DNA from 2 places in the Pseudoalteromonas sp. NC201 genome. Region 2 is predicted to be linked to the other one. Evidence: predicted binding sites of a transcription regulator. Region 2 holds the regulator's gene; the other holds the start of a gene.
The links. The regulator sigma-54, encoded in region 2, starts transcription at its own class of promoters, with help from an activator protein. The targets are predictions, from matches to a motif close to GTTGGCACGNNNNTNGNNT.

Region 1 (8,175 bases), on a different replicon from region 2:
ATAAGGCCTGCTTCGGCATATAAAAACACACCTGTACAAACAGATGCGCACTGAGAGGTATGATTCGCTGTTTCTGCAAGCCAATTAAGTACGTTGTGATCTCCGCAAATTTGGTGATGAAGTCCGCCGACTACGATGAGCAAATCAAACTTTGGATGCGAATAGATACTGTAATGGGGGTTTACACTCATGCCGCCACGTGAGGTAACAGGAACATGACTTGGTGCGACAAGGCTGACGTTAATCGGCGTTTCGATAAATCGCTTTGCGGTGTTGAATACCTCAAACGGGCCGCAAAAATCTAAACACTCCGCACCGTCATAGATAAAAATACCAACTTCCATTATTTCTTCCCACAGATCAGTTTTTTACTAACTTGGCTGATTTTAGTTAAATTTTCAAGGTAAATTGTAACAACCCATGAAAAAACTCTACTCACTGTAGTTTTAGTATCTTTAAGCTACTATGAACTCTAACATTTCTGCTCCATCGCAGAGAACCTTGTTTCTCCCGCAAAGCGATTGCACTTTTAGAGACGATCCGTAATATCTTACCCACGATAACAACAAGCGATGAAACAAAATGTTCAAACCTTCCATCACATTATTAAGTGCAGCCGTATGTTTAGCCCTTGCGGGTTGTGCGGGCACTGCAGAGCAAAGCCAAGAACCAGTAAAATCACTGCAAAGTAAGCAATATGATAACGTGCTTTTACAGGAGTTTTCAGGTCCTTATCAAGGCGTTCCTCATTTTGACAAAATGAAGCTTGAAGATTTAGAAGCTGCGCTTGAAATTGGTATGGCTGATAATTTGAAAGAAATTGAAGCAATAGCCAATAATCCAGCTAAGCCAACTTTTGAGAACACCATTGTTGCACTAGAAAGAGCGGGTGCTCCTTTAGATCGCGTTTTTACCTACTACGGCCTTTGGAGTGCAAATATTTCAAGCCCAGAGTTTAGAGAAATCCAATCGCGAGTTGTGCCTAAGTTTTCAGAGTTCAGCTCTAAAATCACCCAAAACCAAGCGCTTTTTGAACGGGTAAAAGCGGTATACGAAGGCGCTGAATATAAAAAGCTAACGGCAGAAGAGCAGCGTATTACTTGGATGCGTTATAACGGCTTTGCCCGCAATGGAGCGACGCTAAAAGGTGAAGACGCTAAGCGTTACGCGGACATTAATCTGGAGCTATCAAAGCTACATACTAAATTTGCAAACAACGTCCTTGCAGATGAAGAAAACTATGTAGTCTATCTCACTAAAGACCAGTTGTCAGGTTTGCCTGAGTCGTTTGTTGCGTCGGCAGCGGCTGCTGCAAAAGCGCGCGGTAAGGCGGACATGTACGCGATCACCAACTCTCGTTCATCAATGGATCCATTTTTAACCTACTCAACAGAGCGTGAGTTACGCGAGAAAGTATGGAACAACTACTATAACCGTGGCAACAACGGTGGCGAGTACGACAATAAAGCGATTATCTCTGACATCCTAAAGCTTAGACATGAACGCGTTAACTTACTCGGCTACGATAATTACGCGCAGTGGCGTCTTGAAGACCGCATGGCGAAAAAGCCTGAAAACGCGATGGCGCTGATGAAAAAAGTATGGCCTGCTGCAATTGCGCGCGTGAAAGAAGAAGTAACAGACATGACATCTATTGCTAAGCTTGAAGGCAATGATATAAAAATCATGCCATGGGATTACCGTTTCTACGCTGAGAAGGTTCGCCAAGCTAAGTATCAATTGGATTCAAACGAAGTTAAAGCCTATTTACAGCTAGATAATTTGCGTGAAGCGATGTTTTATGTAGCAGGCCGTCTGTTTAACTTTGAATTCACCGAAGTGCCAAAGGGCTCGGTGCCTGTATTCCACCCTGACGTTCGTGTTTGGGAAGTAACAGACAAAACCACTGGTGATAATATCGGCCTTTGGTATTTAGACCCGTTCGCACGTAAAGGTAAACGCTCTGGTGCGTGGGCCATATCATATCGTAGCCATACAACATTTGATGGTAAAACAAATGTGCTTAGCTCAAACAACTCCAACTTTGTGAAAGCACCAGAAGGTGAAGCGACCTTAATTTCTTGGTCAGATGCAGAAACCTATTTCCACGAGTTTGGTCACGCGCTGCATGCGCTTTCATCAAACGTGAAGTACCCAAGTTCAAACTCTGGTGTGCGCGACTACACTGAGTTCCAATCTCAGCTATTGGAGCGTTGGTTGGCAACGGACGAAGTGATCAATCGTTACTTAGTTCACTATAAAACAGGCAAACCTATGCCTAAAGCGCTAATCGAGAAAATCAAGAAGTCAGCAACCTTTAACCAAGGTTTCGCGACGACTGAATACCTTGGTTCGGCTATTATGGATATGCTTTTCCATACCACAGATCCTGACAAGATTGGCGACCCTGTTGCATTCGAAAAGTCTCAGTTAGGTGCGCTAGGCATGCCGGACGAGGTCGTGATGCGTCATCGTACGACTCACTTTGGTCACGTATTCTCAGGTGAAGGTTATTCAGCGGGTTACTACGGTTACCTGTGGGCTGAGGTATTAACTTCTGATGCAGCAGAAGCGTTTGCAGAAGCGCCAGGTGGCTTCTACGACAAAGACGTTGCACAGCGTTTAGTGGATTACCTATTCTCAGTTCGCAACTCAATGGATCCAGCAGAAGCGTATCGCAAGTTTAGAGGCCGTGACGCTGAAGTTGAAGCGCTTATGCGTGATAGAGGCTTTCCGGTAGAGAAGTAAAAAGTTTACTCTGCTATTTGGATAATAAAAAACCCCTGAACCAAGGGGTTTTTTATTAAGCTTTAGCTTTTGGATTTTGTGCCGTCACCAAATAGGGATTTAAGGCCATCGGCAAATTGCTTTATTTGTGCTTTCATTGAGCGCTTTACGCTAATTTCAATGCTACCCAAAATCATTCTACCGTGAACATAAATTCGTGGACGCTGTTTCACCTGCCCTGCAGATGCAAGCGTATTTCTAGTGTTTTCTACTGAACCCATAATATTACGAATATCGGTGACGACATCGACTGTGTCTGGTACGAAGATTTCATCACTGCCTAAAATGCAATCTATATAAATATGTACTTCAGGGTGACTAAAAATTGCGTTGGTAAAATCTAGTTCCAAGCTGCCAAGGTAATTTTTTAGTTGGATCTCTTTAGGTACGATCCACTCGCCACTGCGATGGTTGGAACTAAGTATAGAGGTAATGCTTATCGCCTCAGCACCATCTACGCTTGAGGTAAATTTTGGACCCAAACGAGCGGCTTTTTCGCTGTGATATCTTGCATCCGACTTTAGCGGTAAATCAGCACTAAGTGCTGCAATTTGTTCTTGTTCGTTCAGGTCGTATGCTTTATCCAATCGTCTCTCGAATGCATCAGCCGAAAGCTCACCGTGGCTGTAATTTAGAATTAACTGGTCAATCACCTCTTCCCTAACGGATTCGAGAGGCCTATCTTTTAATGGTACAGACATATGGTTGGTTCCGTTCTCTTGATTTATGCTTATAGAAGCAACAACCAAGCCAACATTAAATCATTTATAAAACAAGTGGTTAGTGTTTTTTAATATCAACTTACTCTATTTATTTACTAATATTTAGTTGTACAAAATAGTATTTGGTCAAAATTACCACTATTAGATGGCAGGCAACGCAGTAGCGCAGGTGTAGTTTGATATTGTCAGTCACTTTGCTATGGTAGTAGGTGTTCGCAAAACAACCAAAGGAGATTAGTTATGGCGAAGAAAAGCGATGTCAAAGCGCTTAAAAAAGAGCTGAAAGCGCGTAAAGCAAAGATTGAAAAGCATGAAGCAAAAATCAAAAAGCTGAAAAAAGCGATTAAAAAGGCTTAAAAGCCAAGTAGCCCTAACGTAAAGGGATAAGCAAGTGAGCGGTAAATATACCGCTCTTTTTGCGATTAAATCGAAAGATGGCTATATAGCAACCAAGTTCCCACACAGATTAAGATCACCCCACCAAAGGTTTCAGCTCGACTACCAAGGAACTTTCCAGCCGAATGCCCAATCATCACACCAATTGTTACCATCATGGTGGTGGCAAGGCCAATGAGCGAAGCGGCGAGCCATATATTCACATCAACAAATGCGAGACTGACACCGACAGCCATTGCATCAATACTGGTACCAAACGCTGTGATAATGGTTTTTAACCAAGGTTGCTTTGCGTGCTGTGCTGGCGCATCGTCATTACCCTTAAGGCTCTCATAAATCATATGAGCGCCAAGTCCTAACAGTAAGATAAAGGCAATCCAGTGATCCCAAGCCTCGACATAGCCAGCTGCAGATTGTCCTATTAACCAGCCAATCAGCGGCGTACAGGCTTCAATAACACCAAAAATGAGGCCGATTTTTATGGCTTCGGTAAGCCGAGGTGATTTTAGGCTGGCGCCTTTACCGATTGCCGCGGCAAACGCATCGGTAGACATGGCGTATGCTAACAGTAGCAGGGTGACGAAATTCATTTACATTGCTCCGGTCGGGCGATTTGAGTCCACGACATATCCACACGCCCGACCACAGGCATGGATATATCGATGGTCTCGCCAACCGAGAGGTGTCCGCACCATGGCATTTTGGCCAATTATGTTGATACGAACTCTTCCGAGCATTGGAAGCAGGCTACTCCCCAACGAGTTGCGATAATATCAAGAATTGTTCTAAATAGAAATCTAAGTTTATAGCTAGCTCTACACGATATGGTGAATGAGTTGGCTCCATTTTTAGTTATTTATCTTATAGCAATACACTAAAGCAGCTCCCTTTTCCTAATTCAGAGGTTGCGCTGATCCGTATGGAAACGGTCACCACTTACTATGGTGATAACAGCTGCTAGCTTGCCTCTCCAAACACTCGATTTTTACCATTCTTTTTAGCTTCATATAGCGCGTTATCTGCTCTTTCTACTAACTCTTCAACAGTTTGATTGATATTATCCTCACTAAGTGAAGCGACACCAGCACTAACCGATACAGCTTTTAGTGGTGAAAGTTTATGTTCAATAGCGGTTTCGAAGAAGGTTTGTACCACTCTTTGCGCGATCTCTAAGGCGAAAGAATAGGGTGTGTTTGGCAGTAAGATGGCAAACTCTTCACCGCCGTACCTGTACAGCGCATCCATAGGTCGACGAATATGATTTTTGGCGGTGCTTACAAAAACCTTCAAGACATCATCACCCATCAAATGACCATATTCGTCGTTATAGAGCTTAAAATAATCAACATCCAACATTACGACACTAAGCGGGCTAATGGAGCGCTTTGCACCGCGATAGTGGCGCTCCAAGTCAGTATCAAATAATCTGCGATTAAACGCTTCAGTAAGCCCGTCAACGTATGAATACTCTCTAAGTTGATCGGCTTGCTTTTTATACTTTAGGTGGGTAAGTACGCGATTAAACAGCGTGCGTGCTACTATTGGTTTACTGATGAAATCGACCGCACCTGCATCCCAGCACATTTCTTGCTGATTTTCTTTAATGTTGGATGTCACAAATATGACAGGAATTCGGGCGGTTATTGGATCTTTTTGAAGCTCTGTACAAGCCTCTATACCCGTTATCCCTTCTAGCATCCAGTCCATTAGGATTAAATCTGGCAATGCAAGTTTTACATATTCCAAGGCCTTCTCAGCACTTTCAAAAGCGACGACTTTGCATATGTCTTCTAAACATGCGCATAGCACCTTTTGAGTGAGTGGCGAATCTTCTACGACTACTATGGTACAGTTATTTAGTTCTACTACATCTTCAAACATGCTATTGCCTTTATTCCTGTTTCAGGCTTAGATTGTGTGCTATGTCTTTATGTTTAAAAAGTCAAAGTGCACTTATGTTGCTATTAACAGGATTAATATTAGGTAAGTATCGCACTGTAAATAAAGCATCTGGCACGAATAATAGTGTAGACATTTTTGTGATGAAGCACACTTGTTATTTAACATTTCCATTACTTTTATCTTGAATAATATCGCTTTCCTACTATAGATCTTATTACCTGTTCCCAATGTAAATTCCTATGACAGACTCAACCCCACTTGAGAAAGCAGACAGATTTGTTGGTGATGATTCTCTTTCCGATTTAATTTTTGACAATATTCCGGACTACGCCTTTATCAAAGATGATCAGCTTAGGATCGTAAAAGCGAACAGTGCTTTTCGCTCCATGTATCCAGAAGAAGCCAGAGAGAAAATTATTGGCTACACCACACTTGACTCTTATCAACCAGAAGAAGTAGAAGAGTTTATCAAAGATGATAAAAAAGCCTTGGAAACAGGGTATGCAGAGTGTTTGGAGATTATCAATTTCCCAGATGGTGGCGTAAGAACATTATTTACTCGCAAAAAGCGATTCTATGATGCCAATGGCGCGACGTTTATTTTAGGACTTTCCAGTGACGTGACCGAAAGGGAGCATCTTGTCGCTCAATTAAAGCGCTCCAATGAAGCCTTAGACGAATTTGCTTATATTGCCTCTCACGATTTAAAAGCGCCACTCAATGCGATTTCCAAGTTGGTAACTTGGATTGATGAAGACTACGGCGATGAGTTACCCGAAGGCGCTAAGGAGAATTTTGATTTAATTCAACAACGTGTATCAAGAATGAGTAAATTGCTCCATGACTTGCTGATTTACTCTCGGGTAAATCGAAAGCATAGCGAAAACGAAACGTTTGAATTCAGCGAGTTTACAAAAGAGATATATGACTCTATTGATATTGAGGCGAAGCTGAAATTGGAATGCACTTCTTTAATTGTCACCTTACCAAAAACTGCACTTGAAGTAGTTACCCGCAATTTAATTAGCAACTCGCTTAAACACCACGACTGTGAAAATGGCTCACTAATAATCCACGTTAAAGAAAGCCCAGAAGAGTATGAAATACATTTTATTGACGATGGACCGGGGATCCCACCTGAGTATAGGGAGAAAGTATTTGAAATGTTCCAAACGCTTAAACCTAGAGATCAACAAGAAGGTAGTGGTATGGGTTTGGCAATCATTAAAAAAGTGCTCAATTTCTATGGCGGCTCGGTCGACATTGTGGATAGCAATGTTGGTACTGAGTTTGTGATCAAGTGGCCAAAAGTAGATACCAGAGTTAACCCAAATTAGGTATTCAGTTTATGCAAAATAATGATATTACAGTGCTGGTCGTCGAGGATGATGACATTGACTATATGACCGTAAAACGCAGTTTTGCAAAGCGTAAGATAATGAACCCTATGGTTCGGGCAATTGATGGCGTTGAAGCGTTAGAATTCTTACAGACTAAAAAAATAGAGTATCCATTTATTGTTCTATTAGATTTAAAAATGCCTCGCATGGGTGGGCTTGAGTTTTTAGGTAAGTTGAGGGATGACCCAGAGTTAAAAGATACGGTTGTGTTCGTACTCACCACTTCGAAAGATGAAGATGATATTCATCATAGTTATGAAAAAAACGTAGCAGGATATTTTTTAAAAGAAGAAGCAAGTAACTCAATGATGAGCCTTGTTGATATGTTGGATGGATATTGGCGAATTGTACAGTTTCCAACTAAGTAATGAGGTTGTAAATGAACATATTGCTCGTTGATGATGATGTGGTTGACCGAAAGATGATCCGCCGTTCCTTAGTGAAAGGCGGGATTGAACATCATTTGACAGAAGTTAGTACAGTAGAAGAAGGAATATTTGCGCTAGAAGAGCTTTGCTTCGACCTATTATTACTGGATTACAATATGCCGTCCAAAAATGGTGTGGACTTACTCATCGAACTTAAGCGTATTAACCATATTAAAGATTTAACCATAGTCATGATCAGCAATTCGCATTCTGAAGAGTTGGTTTTGAAATGTCTAGATTTGGGCGTACAGGACTTTCTACTCAAAGAAGAAGTCACCGCATCGCTCTTGAGCCGGTCTATTATCCAAGCAAGGAAACGCTTTGAGCTAGAAAGTCAACTGCATAAAAGCTACCTGCAAGTAAAGCAGATGGCTGAACGCGACTCATTGACGGGGTTGTATAATCGTTACTATTTTGAAGAAACCTGCCAGCGGCTGATGCAAGCCGATAAAAAGCGCTATAAGTGTGCAGGGATCCTTGTCGTTGATATCGTCGATTTTAAAAAGATAAACGACCGCTTTGGCCATGAAATCGCTGATC
Region 2 (8,175 bases):
ATTAGAGTATACCACAATTGATCACTACAATAGTTAGTAGCTGTGATAGCATATTAGCTAATATGTTTTAGTTAGACGAGCGAGCGGATAAGGTATCTATGACTCAACCTCAACAACACCCTATATATAATCAAATTGATGATGTGAAAAATGCAGTTGCCGATGTGTTAGCGCATGCTAAAAAACTAGGTGCAACCTCGGCAGAAGCGGCGATGTCTAGTACCTCTGGTCTGTCTGTAAGTACACGAATGGGAGAGGTTGAAACCATTGAGTTTAATCAAGATGGTGGTCTTGGTATTAGCGTTTATGTGGGTAATCATAAAGGCTCAGCATCAACCGCGGATCTGAGTCCTGAAGCCCTGCGCTCAGTGGTTGAAAAAGCCGTAGATATTGCTCGATTTACCTCGGATGACCCCTGTAATGGTGTGGCGGATAAAGCCTTGCTAGAGATGTCACCAGCAGATTTAGATCTTTTCCATCCTTGGCAAGTTTCTCCCGATGAAGCCATTGAGCAATGTATTGCTGCTGAAAAAGCTGCGTTAGCATTCGATCCTCGAATCGTGAATTCTGATGGCGCGAGCTTATCGAGCCACCAAGGGATCCGTGTATATGGCAATAGCCATGGCTTAATTGCAGGGTTTCCACGCACCAGACACAGCCTGAGCACCATGGTGATTGGTAAAGAGGGTGAGCAAATGCAACGGGACTCTGCATATGCGTTATCTCGCGTGCACGCGGAGCTAAAATCCCCTGAAGAAGTCGGTTTAGAGGCGGCACAATCAACGCTTGCAAAATTAGGCAGTCGTAAGGTGTCAACGCGCAAAGTGCCTGTTATTTTTCGAGCGGATATTGCTAACAGCTTATTTGGGCACTTAGTGTCAGGTATTGGTGGCGGCGCGCTATATCGTAAGTCTAGCTTCTTGTTGGATTCTTTAGACACACAAATTTTTAATCGCTGCGTTAACATTGAAGAGAAGCCACATTTATTAAGAGGGCTTGCTTCGAGTCCTTTCGATAGCGAAGGTGTAAAAACCATCGACCGTGAAATTATCACAGATGGCGTGCTCAATACTTACTTATTGGCAAGCTATGCTGCACGTAGAATGAATATGCAAGCGACAGGTCACGCAGGTGGGATCCATAACTGGTTAGTAAAACCAACACACGACGATTTAACCAGCCTACTTGAGTCGATGGGCACTGGTTTGTTAGTCACTGAACTTATGGGGCAAGGTGTTAATACGGTAACTGGTGATTACTCTAGGGGAGCTGCTGGTTTTTGGGTCGAAAATGGAGAACTTCAATATCCTGTAAGTGAAATTACTATCGCTGGTAATTTAAAAGATATGTTTATGGGGATTGAAGGCGTTGGCGCTGATATTGAATGCCGAGGAGCAGTACAAACCGGCTCTATACTACTCAATAATATGCAAATAGCGGGCGAATAACTCCCTCTCTCAGCTCAAGAAATGCTGGTTTTGACCAGCATTTCCCGCTATTTTGACTCTATTACTGCTACACTAATAACCAAGTTGCGGTGCCAAGGAATGCAAAGATCCCTACGATATCAGTAACGGTTGTTAGTACCACACTACCAGCTAGCGCTGGATCGATATTCATTTTCTTTAACATAATTGGAATACTGGCACCTGCAATACCCGCTGCGACTAAGTTCATAAACATTGCGAAGGCAATTACAGCACCGAGTGTAAAATCCCACTGCCATATAGCAATAACCCCAGCGATCAAGACAGACCACAGCACGCCGTTTAAGGCGCCGATCGCCAGCTCTTTACCCATTAAAAACTTTTGGTTAGTCTGGTTAATATGACCAAGGGCAATACCGCGAATCACTAGGGTTAGCGTTTGGCTACCGGCAACGCCGCCCATACTTGGTACTATGCCATTTAACACCGCGAGAATAGGTAAAATATCCAAAGTACCTTCGAAGAAGCTTGCAACAAACGCAGCCATCAAGGCAGTTAGCAGGTTAATCCCAAGCCAAATAGAGCGGCGCTGGCTACTTTTTAAAACTGGCGCAAAGGTGTCTTCTTCATCTTCAAGACCTGCCATACTTAACAAGCTGTGCTCAGCATCTTCACGAATAACGTCAACAACGTCATCAATGGTGACACGGCCAAGCAAATGGGCGTTATCGTCAACGACGGGAGCTGAGATCCAGTTATGACGCTCAAAAAGCTGCGCCACTTCAGACTCATCCATGGAGATAGGGATCGTTTCCTTATCTTCATCCATCAAGTCTCGAACCATACTGTCAGGAGACTTAGTTAATAAGGTATTGACTGGTAAGGCACCCAAGAAACAGTTGTCTTTATCGACAACATATAGCTCATCTGTGCCGTCTGGCAATTCGCCTTTAAGACGTAGATATCTAAATACAACTTCCAAGGTAACATCGGGTCGAATAGTTACCGTGTCGGTGCTCATTAGCGCACCGGCAGAGTGTTCCTTGTAGGACAAAGCTTGTGTCGCACGTTCTCTATCTTGGCTATCCATCGCTCCGATAACGTCTTTGTAGACGGTATCAGGCAGGCTTCTTAGGACATCACCAAGGTCATCGTCGTCCATGTCTTCTGTAGCGGCGGCGATTAGCTCAGGTTCCATCTGGGCGATGATCCCAAGTCTTACGTCCTCTGACAGTTCCTCTAAGACATCCCCTTGGATATCTGGGTCAACAAGCTGCCACAGCATAGAGCGAATTTTATGAGGGGATGATTCTAAAAGCAGTGCAGTGTCACAAGGTGCTGTTTCTGCGAGCATACGCCTAACTTGAACAAACTGACCACTGTTTAAGGCGTTAGTTACCTTTTGGAGTTGTTCCAGTGTGTAGTCTTGTTCAAATACTTCAGGCATAGGCATCCTTTTTGATATTAATGGTGGTTAACGTGATTAAGTTAACCCTATTCATTTATTTTATCGCAGAAATCAATTTCTTAATTTGAATTTTATTCGTGTTGTTTCTGCTGGTGGGTTGCTATCGTTAATATACGTTAAAGGTGTACGCAACGATAAAGTAGGATTTTCCGGCAACTAGCTTTACTGCACGAAAGAAACCTAAATTGGTATTACAGTGTAACTCAGTTTATTAGGAACTACCAAGGTTTACGCTTAATTATGAGAGACTTATTAGACCACTTTGGTTACGGAGGAGGGGGAGATTAGCAGGGAGTAAATGAATCAGGCCTTATTGTTTTACTGACGATTACTCGGATTCATTAAACTTATTTTCTATCAGTCCGCCAATGGCGTCTAGTGCATACTGAGCATCAGGACCTTCACAAACCACTCGGACTTCTTTCCCTTGGCTGCTTTCAAGTAACAACAGCGCTAGTACGCTGTCAGCAGCAGCACTTTTGTCTCCTTGATATAAGGTCACTTCGGCATCAAATTGGGTTGCTAATTGCGCAAGAACCGTCGCTGCTCGAGCGTGCAGGCCGAGTTTGTTTTGGATTAAAAACGTATCTTCTAACATTTAACCCTCTTGCTCTCGGTGACGAATTTTGACGTTGGGATGGGTTTTAGCAAAACGTTCACCAATGGTTTGCGCTAAGTATACCGAGCGATGTTGCCCACCTGTACATCCTATTGCGATCGTTAGATAACTGCGATTGTTACGCTCTAAGTGTGGTAACCAAGTTTGTACGAAGGTTTGGATCTGCCAAGTAAACTTTTGCACGATGCTGTGACTCGACAAATAGTCTTTGACTGGTTGATCTAAGCCAGTTAGCGGCTTAAGCTCAGGCTCCCAATGTGGGTTGGGTAAAAAGCGCGCATCAAAAACGTAATCCGCTTGTTTTGGGATGCCGTGTTTAAAGCCGAAAGATTCAAAGGTAATAATGAGTTGTTTGTCTTTTTTACCTAAGATTTTTTCGCGGATATCTTCTGCAAGTTGATGAACGCTCAGGCCTGTAGTATCAATGAGAAAATCGGCGCGAGTGATCAGCACGTCTAACAATTCCCGTTCTTTCTTTATCGCAACATCTAATGGAAGATTATGCAGTGAAAGAGGGTGCAAACGGCGTGTTTCTGAGAAGCGCTTTATCAGGGTTTGATCGTCACTGTCTAAATAAAACAGGGTAGGTTTGGCAAAGCCTGGTAAGTATTCAAGAATGTCATTAAACTCGTCCTGTTCTTTAGGTAAGTTTCTAACATCAATACTGACTGCAATTTTATTATAATTGTCCGAAACACTGCGGACTAAAGACGGCAGCAAATTGACCGGAATGTTATCCACACAATAGTAGCCTAAGTCTTCCAATACTCGAAGCGCTACAGATTTACCAGAGCCTGAGCGGCCACTGATAATGATAAGCTCGAGTCCTTTTTCTTCATCACTCATCAAGTTCACCTTGGATCACTGCATATAACTCATCATCACTTTTTGCTTGCCTAAGCATTTTGCAAAAAGACTTGTCTTTGAGTGTATCAGCAATCGCCGCTAAGGTCTTCAGGTGCTGTTGATTATCACCTTCAGGTACGATGAACGCGACAAAAATATCGACAGGCTGCTTATCTATGGCTTCAAACTGGATCCCTTGCTCGCTGACAAGCACCATTGCAAGGATTTTATCCAAACCTTCAAGTCGACCATGGGGAATGGCAATGCCTTTACCGATCCCTGTGCTGCCTAATTTCTCTCGCGCCATTAAGGCGTCCAAGATAGCATGCTGACTGGTATTTGGAATTTGGCTATGAGCCAGTTCGCTGATGTATTCTAAAATACGTTTTTTGCTATTAAAAAGGACCGCAGCTTTACTGCAGTCCTTGTTCACTAATTCACTTAATTTCATCTTAGTGTCGAGTGAGCTTCTCTTTGTGTTTAATAACTTGACGATCTAGCTTGTCGATAAGGCCATCAATTGCGGCATACATATCTTGATGCTCTGTTGATGCAAATAGCTCGCCGCCGTTTACGTGTAATGTTGCTTCTGCTTTTTGTACTAGTTTCTCGACATCAAGGATCACATGCACATTATTGATATGATCAAAGTGCCTTTCTAGCTTCGCAAACTTGTTGGTGACATAGTCTCTTAATGAGTCAGTAATTTCTACATGGCGACCAGTTAGATTTAGTTGCATAAGCATTTTTCCTTCTTGGGTTTTACGTCTTATATCAAGCTTTTACGCTGATTTGACGGTGGAATGGCTAGGGATTCACGATATTTTGCAATCGTACGTCTCGCTACCTTAATTCCTTGCTCAGCTAAGATATCTGCAATTTTGCTGTCACTCAATGGCTTCGCGGTATTCTCTGCAGCTATCAGCTTTTTGATAAGTGCTCTAATTGCTGTAGAAGAGCACTCACCTCCATTTTCCGTACTTACATGGCTAGAGAAGAAATACTTCAGCTCAAATATTCCCCGAGGTGTATGCATGTATTTTTGTGTTGTCACACGGGAAATTGTGGACTCATGCATCTCAACCATTTCAGCAACATCATTTAGCACCATAGGGCGCATTGCTTCGGGGCCATGTTCAAAGAATGCCTGTTGTTGTTGCACAATGCAATTGGTAACTTTTAATAAAGTATCATTTCGGCTTTCTAAGCTTTTAATAAACCACTTTGCTTCTTGTAAATGTGAGCGAATAAACTGACTATCCGTACTGGATTTCGCCGTTCTAGACATCGCAGCGTAATGGTCATTTACTCTTATTTTAGGCATAGCATCAGGATTTAGCTCTACGACCCAACGACCTTTTACTTTTTTCACCGATACGTCAGGGATCACATATTCAGGCTCTTCATGAATAATGCTTGCCGCAGGCTTTGGGTTAAGGCTATGTATTAACGTCATGACCTCTTTGAGATCGGCTTCTTTAAGGCGCGTTTTCTTAGCCAAAGTTCGATAGTCACGGCTGGCAAGCAAGTCGATATGCTCTGTCAGGATCATTTTTGTTTCGGCAATCCATGGGGTATCTGGGGCGAATTGGTTTAGCTGAATGCATAAGCATTCTTGTAAACTACGCGCTGCGATACCGACAGGGTCAAAAAGCTGAATGCGTTTGAGTACGGCTTCGACTTCATCTAGCTCAATAGGCTCTTCGCTATTCTCGTCATTAATGCTTTCTAAAATGTCTTCGCAAGACAGTGTTAGAATGCCTGACAGGTCGACCGCTTCAATAATCGCAATCGCAATAGCTCTATCTGTTGGACTAAATGGTGTCAGTTCGAGTTGCCACATGAGATAATCGTGGAGAGATTCAGAGGTTTCCCCTTGATAAACATTATCGTCATCGGGAAGTGGACCTGAGCTTGCAGCAGGCGCTGCACTCATATACTCGTCCCAAGTGACATCCATGGCAAGGTCATCGCTCACAGTGTCTTTGCTCATGGCGGTATCTGAGTCTATCTCATAGTCACTAACCTGCGTTTCATCGGCTGAATCTTGATTGTCGTCAGCACGGCTCTTTTCTTGGCTGTGTTGGTCAGCGTTTTCGCCGTCAGTATTATCACCTTCTTCCACTTCCAACAATGGATTGCTGTCTAATGCTTCTTGTATTTCTTGTTGCAGATCCAATGTACTAAGCTGCAGCAAGCGAATGGCTTGTTGCAGTTGCGGAGTCATTGTAAGTTGCTGCCCCATGCGCAGCTGTAATGATTGCCTCATGTATCTCTAACAATCCTTTTTAACAGTTATTAATACTACGTCTTAACTATAGCTTGAATTGTTCGCCTAGGTAGACATCTCTTACGGTTTGATCTGCCAAAACATGTTCTGGCGTGCCTGCAGCGATTAACTCACCATGTGAAACGATGTAGGCCTTTTCACATACGTCCAGTGTTTCTCTAACGTTATGATCGGTGATAAGCACACCGATACCACGGTTTTTTAGGTGCTCTATGATTGTCTTTATATCTAACACCGAAATAGGATCAACACCAGCAAAAGGTTCATCTAACAGGATAAACTTAGGGTTTGCGGCTAAAGCACGAGCAATTTCGACTCGTCTTCTTTCGCCTCCCGACAATGCCATGCCCTGTGAGTCGCGAATGTGTTGAATATTAAACTCATCCAGTAACTCGTTTAGTTCAGCTTCTCTTTCAACTTTAGATAAGTCTTTTCGAGTTTCTAAAATCGCCATCAAATTTTGATAGACCGTGAGTTTTCTAAAGATTGAAGACTCTTGCGGTAGATAGCCAATACCAAGTCGTGCACGGCTGTGCATCGGTAACAAAGTGATATCTTCGTCATCAATCTGAATATAGCCTTTGTCGCTTGGTACTAACCCTACAATCATGTAGAACGTAGTGGTTTTACCTGCACCATTTGGTCCTAATAAGCCTACAATACTGCCAGCCTGAACACTTAAACCAACATTTTTGACGACCTGACGACCTTTATAACTCTTTGCTAGACCAGTTGCTTTGAGCTCGCTCATTAATTGTTACCTTCTTCCTGCGCTTTTTTCTCTTTAGCGTCTTTTTTGTCATCAACAGGAACAAGGATGGTTCTTACTCGAGAGTCTTCTTGGTCTGAGCGCTCAGCGCTGATCAATTGCTTTTCAATGTCATAGGTGATGACTTGAGCATTGATTTTTTGCCCAGTTTGATTGATTTCAGCATCACCAGAAATCACTAGGGTTCCCTTCGCTACGTCGTAACGGATTTCATTTGCTTTGGCTTCTAGTAAGTTGCCATCGGGTTGACGTTCGCTAAAAGTGGCAGGGCTGCCAGTTGCCACAAGCAGTTGCTTGTTAATGCCGAGCTCCGCGCGGCGGTGGACCTCTAGGCGATCGGCATTTATCTTTCTGTTGCCATGAATAATAACAACATTCTGTTCAAAAATACCGATGTTGCTTTGCAGTTGAGCTTGCTGACGGCCAGCATCAATAATGACTTCATTTTGTTCTGCAGCAATTGCTAGAGTAGAACTTGCAAGCAAGCCGATGAAAACTAGTTTGTTAATGATTTTACTGGTCATAATAAATTGTCTTTGTGTGGTTGATGAGTTCGATCACTTGCTTTTGTAGATCCGCATGCAGTCCTTTACCTGTGATCCTAAGACTAGGACCGTTGATAACGACAGGGTGTTCCGACTTCATCAATTTTTGCTTAATTTCAACTCTTACATTATCGGCATTGATATCCGTGATCATGGCGTTAGGCGTTAAATTCTTTGCCAACACATTGCCCTCTAATATCAAGGTGTTGTT

Region 1: a site for sigma-54 is predicted at 4,563-4,581, ahead of PNC201_RS20205 (manganese efflux pump MntP). Genes of this name have one in related genera too.

The regions. Positions count from the first base shown of each region.
Region 1 is NZ_CP022523.1:516,994-525,168, forward strand. Features, by position in the region: gene PNC201_RS20190 (DJ-1/PfpI family protein) at 1-344, opposite strand, end outside; gene PNC201_RS20195 (M3 family metallopeptidase) at 583-2,748, shown strand; gene PNC201_RS20200 (LiaF domain-containing protein) at 2,811-3,488, opposite strand; gene PNC201_RS20205 (manganese efflux pump MntP) at 3,932-4,495, opposite strand; yybP-ykoY riboswitch at 4,503-4,673, opposite strand; gene PNC201_RS20210 (GGDEF domain-containing response regulator) at 4,863-5,786, opposite strand; gene PNC201_RS20215 (sensor histidine kinase) at 6,047-7,144, shown strand; gene PNC201_RS20220 (response regulator) at 7,156-7,575, shown strand; gene PNC201_RS20225 (two-component system response regulator) at 7,587-8,175, shown strand, end outside.
Region 2 is NZ_CP022522.1:415,823-423,997, forward strand. Features, by position in the region: gene pmbA (metalloprotease PmbA) at 99-1,448, shown strand; gene mgtE (magnesium transporter) at 1,516-2,874, opposite strand; gene PNC201_RS01760 (HPr family phosphocarrier protein) at 3,224-3,493, opposite strand; gene rapZ (RNase adapter RapZ) at 3,494-4,360, opposite strand; gene ptsN (PTS IIA-like nitrogen regulatory protein PtsN) at 4,353-4,811, opposite strand; gene hpf (ribosome hibernation promoting factor) at 4,813-5,100, opposite strand; gene PNC201_RS01780 (RNA polymerase factor sigma-54) at 5,130-6,629, opposite strand; gene lptB (LPS export ABC transporter ATP-binding protein) at 6,676-7,401, opposite strand; gene lptA (lipopolysaccharide transport periplasmic protein LptA) at 7,401-7,943, opposite strand; gene lptC (LPS export ABC transporter periplasmic protein LptC) at 7,933-8,175, opposite strand, start outside.